2 regions of the Tuberibacillus sp. Marseille-P3662 genome follow, and region 1 is predicted to be linked to the other one. Evidence: riboswitches for the same ligand, from Rfam matches in the RefSeq annotation. Region 1 holds a riboswitch; the other holds the start of a gene.
The links. A riboswitch is a leader RNA that binds a small molecule or an ion and turns the genes downstream of it on or off. The one in region 1 is predicted to bind S-adenosylmethionine.
Positions count from the first base shown of each region.

Region 2: another riboswitch for S-adenosylmethionine. It lies ahead of B9Y89_RS10760 (methionine biosynthesis PLP-dependent protein); the one in region 1 lies ahead of B9Y89_RS08690 (O-acetylhomoserine aminocarboxypropyltransferase/cysteine synthase family protein).

Region 1 covers NZ_FXBS01000006.1:38,039-41,625, forward strand. Annotated here, with positions in the region: gene B9Y89_RS08675 (anti-sigma-I factor RsgI family protein) at 1-683, shown strand, start outside; gene B9Y89_RS08680 (SCP2 sterol-binding domain-containing protein) at 680-1,036, shown strand; gene B9Y89_RS08685 (TlpA disulfide reductase family protein) at 1,019-1,438, opposite strand; SAM riboswitch class I at 1,543-1,649, shown strand; SAM riboswitch class I at 1,792-1,898, shown strand; gene B9Y89_RS08690 (O-acetylhomoserine aminocarboxypropyltransferase/cysteine synthase family protein) at 1,994-3,310, shown strand; gene B9Y89_RS08695 (homocysteine S-methyltransferase family protein) at 3,532-3,587, shown strand, end outside.
Region 2 covers NZ_FXBS01000006.1:459,948-463,534, reverse strand. Annotated here, with positions in the region: gene metC (cystathionine beta-lyase) at 1-974, opposite strand, end outside; gene B9Y89_RS10760 (methionine biosynthesis PLP-dependent protein) at 967-2,079, opposite strand; SAM riboswitch class I at 2,178-2,292, opposite strand; gene B9Y89_RS10755 (YhcN/YlaJ family sporulation lipoprotein) at 2,413-3,036, opposite strand; gene nadE (NAD(+) synthase) at 3,112-3,587, opposite strand, start outside.

The DNA of each region.
Region 1 (3,587 bases):
CGGATGATATTAATCAGGACAAAAAGCAAAGGTATTTGAAAACTATTTCATCGGTTGTTAATAAAACGAAACAGCAGCTTGAGAATATGCCGACCGATGCGTTTAAGTTTGTTAAAACTACGATGGCTATCAGAAATAAGGCAAAGCAAAAAGGTATGTCTGCGGGAAAGTACCTGACTTTTTTAGATGCAAAAAAGCAAAATCGTCAATTGACCCTAGAGAAGGCGAAAACTTTAAGTGTTGCAGAATTAAATACTCCCCCTCCTTCAAATTCGACTGACCCAAAACCAGCGAATAAAGGGTTATTGGCGAAGGACCGTCAAAACAAAAATGAATCTGCTGAACAGACCCATGGTCAAAAGGCTAAGAAAAGTCAGTCATCCAATCATCAAGCAGATTCTAAAAAAGCAGCTACCGAAAGGCAGCATCATTCGATGGCGAACGACTCTAAGAAAGGTCATCAATCCTCAACAAACAAACAAGAGAAAAACAAACAAGCCAAGGATAAACAAGAGAAGAACAAGCAAGAGAAGAACAAACAAGAGAAGAATAAACATAAGGAAAAACAGCAAGGCAAAGCAAAGGTTACTCAACATCAAGGCCATGAACATAGACAAAAGAAGGGAATTCAATCGCCTGGCAAAGGTCAACCTATCCGTGTTGAAAAAAGAGGTGTAAAATGATACTTAGAGAAATTTTAGATGCTTTTATCCATACCCTTTCATTAAAACCGGTTTTAGAGCCGTTGTATAAAGATAAGCCGATGACTATTAATATCCAATCAACCCATGAACAAGTCTGGATGCGACTGAACCAAGAAGGGGGTCACGTCCTTGAGTCTAATCCCGAAACGGCTGATGTGTTTTTGAGCGGTCAGGATAAAGTGATTGAAGCAGCTATGACAGGCGCTGAACCTATGCTTTCATTGCAAAAAAATGGCCACCTTAATACACAAGGTAGCCAGAACCATTTGCTAGCGCTCGAATCGCTTTTTTTGTTAACAGGTCACAAGTCCCACTTATTTCATAACCATTGATAATGACCGGATAATCTCATAAAAGGACGCTTTGTCACCGAACGAATCGAAGATGTTATGCTGCTGATCTAAAATCACGGTTGTGGGCACCCCGCTGCATTGATAATCATCATAAGTGGTTGTCCCATTATCTTTTAAAACTGGAAACGGTAACTCGTGATTGTTCATGAATTCAACGCCATTAGCGGCATCCGCTTCTCTGCCTGTAACATTAATCGTGAGAAAGGCTAAGGCATCATGATCCATTGTTTGGTAAAAATTTGTTTTCTTTGGTAGGTCTTTTTGACAATCAGGACACCATGATACCCAGAATGTAATCATTACGGGCTTTCCCTGATAGTCCGATAGTGATACGAATTCATTTGTTTGAGCATTAATGAGGTTAAAGTCGGGTGCTTTCATGATTTTCAACACCTTTCAGATAGTCACTAATACTATCATGCCTTAAAATAATATAGTTGACAATCCAATTGTATAGCGCTATTATTCAGAATAATATTAAATGTTTCTTATCCAGAGAGGTGGAGGGTCTGGCCCTATGAAGCCCGGCAACCACCGGAGATGTTCCGGAAAGGTGCCAAATCCTGCAGGCAGAAGGCTTGAGAGATAAGGTTAGTGATCTGATTGAATAACCTCTGTCTCTTAGGCAGGGGTTTTAATAATTTTTTAGTTTTTTGATAAAAATGCATTGACAAAATATTTGGGCATTGGTATTATTTTTATTAATAAGTTGATGCGTTAACTTAATAAAGTGATTCTTATCCAGAGAGGTGGAGGGACTGGCCCTGTGAAGCCCGGCAACCCCGGAAATTGTTCCGGAAAGGTGCCAAATCCTGCAGGTATCATGCCTGAAAGATAAGATAGGCCCATATCCCAACCTCTTATCTTTTCAAGGTAAGAGGTTTTTTTTCATTGAATACCGGCTTTTTGGCCGAAAATATAGGAGGGTATTGTTTTATGACAGATCAAGACAAGCAGTATGCGTTAGAAACGGTGTTATTACACGGTGGACAGGAACCAGATTCAGCGACAGGAGCGAGAGCTGTACCTATTTATCAAACCACATCTTATGTTTTCAACAGCACTGAACATGCGCAGGCTCTATTCGGATTAGAAGAGCCGGGAAACATTTATACCCGCATCAATAATCCAACAGTTGAGGTGTTTGAGAATCGGTTAGCGCAATTGGAAGGTGGTGTCGGTGCGCTAGCAACCGCATCAGGGGCAGCAGCGATTACTTATGCTATTTTGACCATGGCTCAAAGTGGCGATGAAATTGTTGCAGCTTCGGAATTATATGGCGGAACATATAGTCTTTTTGCGAATACACTTCCTAGATATGGAATCAATGTGACGTTCGTGGATCCCAATGATAGCAATCAACTTAAGTCAGCAATAACTGATAAAACAAAAGCTGTTTTTGCAGAAATTATCGGTAATCCTAGTTTGAATGTTCTGGATATTGAAACGGTAGCTGGTATTGCGCACGATAATGGTATACCTTTAGTTGTCGATAATACATTTGCAACGCCTTATGCTTGCCAACCGATTAAGTGGGGAGCCGACATCGTCGTTCACTCAGCAACAAAATGGATAGGCGGTCACGGTAACTCAATTGGAGGTGTGATTGTCGACGGAGGGACCTTTGATTGGGCTAACGGACGCTTCCCTGATTTTACGACACCTGATGAAAGTTACCATGGTTTGCGCTATGCCCAAGATTTGGGTGCGGCGGCTTTTATTACGAAAGCAAGAGTCCAACTCTTAAGAGATACAGGGGCGGCTTTAAGTCCATTTAATGCGTTTTTACTATTACAAGGACTTGAAACTTTGCATCTAAGAATTAAAGCGCATAATGACAATGCGGAAAAAATCGCTGAATACCTAAAAAATAGTAAAAACGTAGATTGGGTGCTACATCCAAGTCTTCCTGAACATCCGGCGTATGAGCTGGCTGATAAGTATCTTGATAACAGTGCAGGATCAATCGTCACATTTGGTATCAAAGGTGGTCGTCAAGCGGGTCGAGAGTTAATCAATAATATTGATCTGTGGTCGCACTTGGCTAACGTTGGTGATGCCAAATCCTTAATCATTCATCCAGCAACAACCACACATCAGCAGCTGAGTGATGAGGCACTCAAAAATTCTGGTGTTACCGAAGATTTAGTTCGCTTATCTGTAGGAATTGAAAACATCGATGATTTAATTGCAGCGTTAGATACAGCACTTGATTATGCTGTCAAGCAAGCGAATCCGTCAACGATTGGGTGATTTTTATAATAAGGCTCTGTTAAACGTAACTGTTGATTCTAGCTCCAGGCGTTCGCTTTCCGCGGGCAACGCTTCAGCCTCCTCGGAAGACAACCACTTCCTGCGGGGTCTTCAGCTGTTGCTTTTCCCGCAGGAGTCTCACGCCTTCCTCTCCAATCAACGAAGGGCAAACAACAACAATGACCTTTAACATAGCCTATAACAAAAGGGGATAACAGCCGATGAAAAGAAGTTTAAGCGAACGATTAGCAGAAGGCCCTGTGATTTGCGGTGAAGG
Region 2 (3,587 bases), 420 kb from region 1:
GAGAACACCGGAATTTGCATGTGTTCTGTCAATTGGCGAACGGCCGCTTCATCGTGCAAACTAAAAGAAAGTACAGCACCAGTATCATTAGCTTGACTTAAATGTAAATCGCGGCCTGGATCTGACGCGAGTCCAGGATAGTAGACATTGTCGACACTGGGGTGTTCTTCTAGAAAAGCAGCGATGGTTTTAGCGGATGCTGTTGACTGGTTCATACGCACCTGCAGGGTTTTTAATCCGCGCAAAACAAGCCACGCATCTTGCACGCCGAGAATGGCTCCAAATGAATTCTGTAAAAAAGCAATCTGGTCACCGAGATGCTGATCTTTAACAACAGCCAAACCAGCCACAACATCGCTGTGCCCTGCGATAAACTTGGTCGCGCTATGTAAAACAACGTCAGCACCCAATTCAAGTGGACGCTGCACAGCCGGTGTAGCAAAGGTGTTATCAACAAATGTCAAACAACCATGAGACTGCGCTAGTTCTGTCACAGCACGGATATCCGTAATTTTTAATAATGGATTTGAGGGTGTTTCAATATAAATGACTTTTGTATTGCTTTGAATATGACGGGCCACCATTTCTATATCAGTTGTATCCACAAACGTGTGCTCAATACCAAAACGGCCTAGCACCTCGGAGGTCATTCGATATGTGCCGCCATAGACATCTTCTGAAAGCAAGACATGGTCTCCTTGCGAAAGTAACATGAAGGCTGTTGAAATCGCAGCCATGCCTGAAGCAAAGGCGAAACCTTGAACGCCTCCTTCCAAATCAGCAATCGCATCTTCTAAAGCTGCCCTTGTTGGATTGCCTGACCGGCTGTAATCGTACTGGCCAAAATGATCCATATCAAACTGATGGAAGGTCGATGCCGGTTGAATTGGGACACTGACTGCGCCCGTGTTCGGATCGACTTTATGTTGATTATGCAAGAGCTTTGTCTGAAAACAATAAGTTGCTTCACCCACGAGTGATCACCTCTTTCTGTTTTTGCAAGGCCAGATCAAGATCAGCCAGCAAATCATCAATATATTCAACACCGACAGACATACGAAGGAGTCGATTACATACCCCTTGTTCAATACGGATCGCTTCGGGAATATCTGCATGTGTTTGTGTTGCCGGATAAGTAATAAAACTCTCAACACCGCCAAGACTTTCAGCAAATGCGATCACTTGTAACTGCTCGAGAAACGGGGCCACACCATCTTCCGAATGTAAACGAAACGAAAGCATACCACCTTGGCCCGGATAAAGAACGTCTTTAACGGCCGAGTGCTTTTGAAGAAACTGAGCAATCCGTTTCGCATTCGCTTCATGCTGCCTCATTCTCAGCCCTAATGTTTTCATACCGCGCATAAGCAACCAACAATCGAACGGTGATAAGACGGCACCTGCAGCATTCTGATAGCTAGCCAGTTGTTCACCCGTTTCCTCGCTCTTGGTCACAATCAAACCAGCGAGAACGTCGTTATGTCCGCCGAGATACTTAGTTCCACTATGGACAACAACATCCGCTCCTTTGTCAATCGGCTGTTGCAACAGCGGCGTATAAAATGTGTTATCCACGATCAAAAGTAATCCATGCTGGCGCGCGATTTGGGCCACAGCCTCAATATCGGTTTCATGCATCAATGGATTGGTCGGCGTTTCGATAAAAATCGCTTTTGTGCGTTCGCTAATCCTTGATACCGTATCAGTGATATCAAGGAAATGATGGTATTGAAACGACAAACCCCACTTACCAGCAAAATCCTCAAACAATCGATAGGTCCCGCCATACAAATCTTCGGAAACTAACAGCTCATCTCCGGAAGAAAATAAAGACAAAACGGCTTGGATCGCTGCCATTCCTGAGCTGAAAGCTATCCCTCGCCTGCCACCTTCCAATTCAGCAATGGCATCTTCCAAAATAGCGCGAGTCGGATTACCCGTTCGTGTGTAATCATAACCGGTCGATTGGCCGAGACCCTGGTGACGATAGGCTGTAGACAAATAGACGGGTGGGCTGACTGCTCCCGTTATTTCGCTTTGGTTACCAATTTGAGCTAAAATAGTTTCGATGTTCTTCAATGTGTTCATCCCCTTAACCCGTCATTATTTCAGATAAATTAAAAAGCAGGCCTCATCTATTCTAAAGAGAGGTCTGCTTTATCAACATCGACGCATCGATCTTATCTTTCAAAGCATGTGCTTTGCAGGATTTGGCACCTTGTTCACATATATTAGTGTCGAACAGGTTGCCGGGCTTCGCAGGGCCAGTCCCTCAGCCTCTCTTGATAAGTTTTTTAATTGTAAATATTGTTCATCATATTAACACTGTGTATAAGCATTGTCAATGCTTACAATTTTAAAAAATATCATAAAAAAATAAACGAGCAGGGGCAAACCTGCTCGTTTATTTTTTTATTTATTATTATTCTCGAAAGGGCGTTTTGCTGCATTGCCAATATCCTGCATGATACCTCTAATATCTGATTGCACCTCATCCGTATTGCCATTATCGACTTTGTCATAGACATCGCCAATTCGGTTAACGATGCTTTCATCAGAAACGACACGAATATTTTTGTCACGGACAAGACTTTTCGCCGTTGTACGGACTTTTTCTTCTATATCTTGAGTATTGGCATTATCATCGTTTGTATCGATACCGATGACGACCGTATTGCCATTTATCAATGCATGAGCATCGTCAACACCGCTCAAACGGTTAACTTGACTGGCAATCCGACGTGTGGCTTCCGTATCATAGACATATTGATCACCATTGTCATAATTGTTATTCTTATTTTTATTAGGATTGTTCTTATTATTATCCATATCAATGTTCTCGGCATTTTCTGGATCCTGAACATTGGGTTGGTTTGCTAGCGGCCCTCTAGCATCATTATTATTGGCGTTGTTGTTATACCGGACGTCCCTCAACCCATTTTCGTTCATACCCTGATTGTCGTCGTTAGCACCACAGCCGGTAAGCATTCCACTCGCCATTAAAGCGGTAGACAGAGTTAAAAGTGTTTTTTTCAACTCAAAAAACCCCCTTTCATCATTAGCGTGTGAAAAGGGGGGATTCGTTAACCCTGTTACATTAAGGTTCCAATGTTAAAATTTTCGTGGTGGAGACGCAGCCAACTCTCGCTTATGTTTTGAACGATCATGAAGCGAGGTAATAATCGCTTCATCTTCTTCGGGAATGCTTTGCCCTAATATGTAAGCATCAATTTTGTCATAGGTCGTTCCCATTTCATTTTCATCTGTTTGGCCTTCCCAAAGACCGGCACTTGGCTTCTTCTCAATGATTGTATCCGGAACCCCTAAAGCTTTCGCTAATTCACTCACTTCACCTTTTGTATGATGTACAAGCGGTACAAGATCAACACCGCCATCACCATATTTTGTGAAATAACCAGTGTACCATTCGGCAGCGTTATCAGTTCCAACAACAAGATAATTAAATTGGTTAGCAATCGTATATAAGGTGCTCATACGTAACCGCGCACGCAAATTACCGTCTCCGATTTTCCCTTTTTCTTCATCCCAACGCGAACCAAATTGATCCTTAATTTGATTGTATAAAA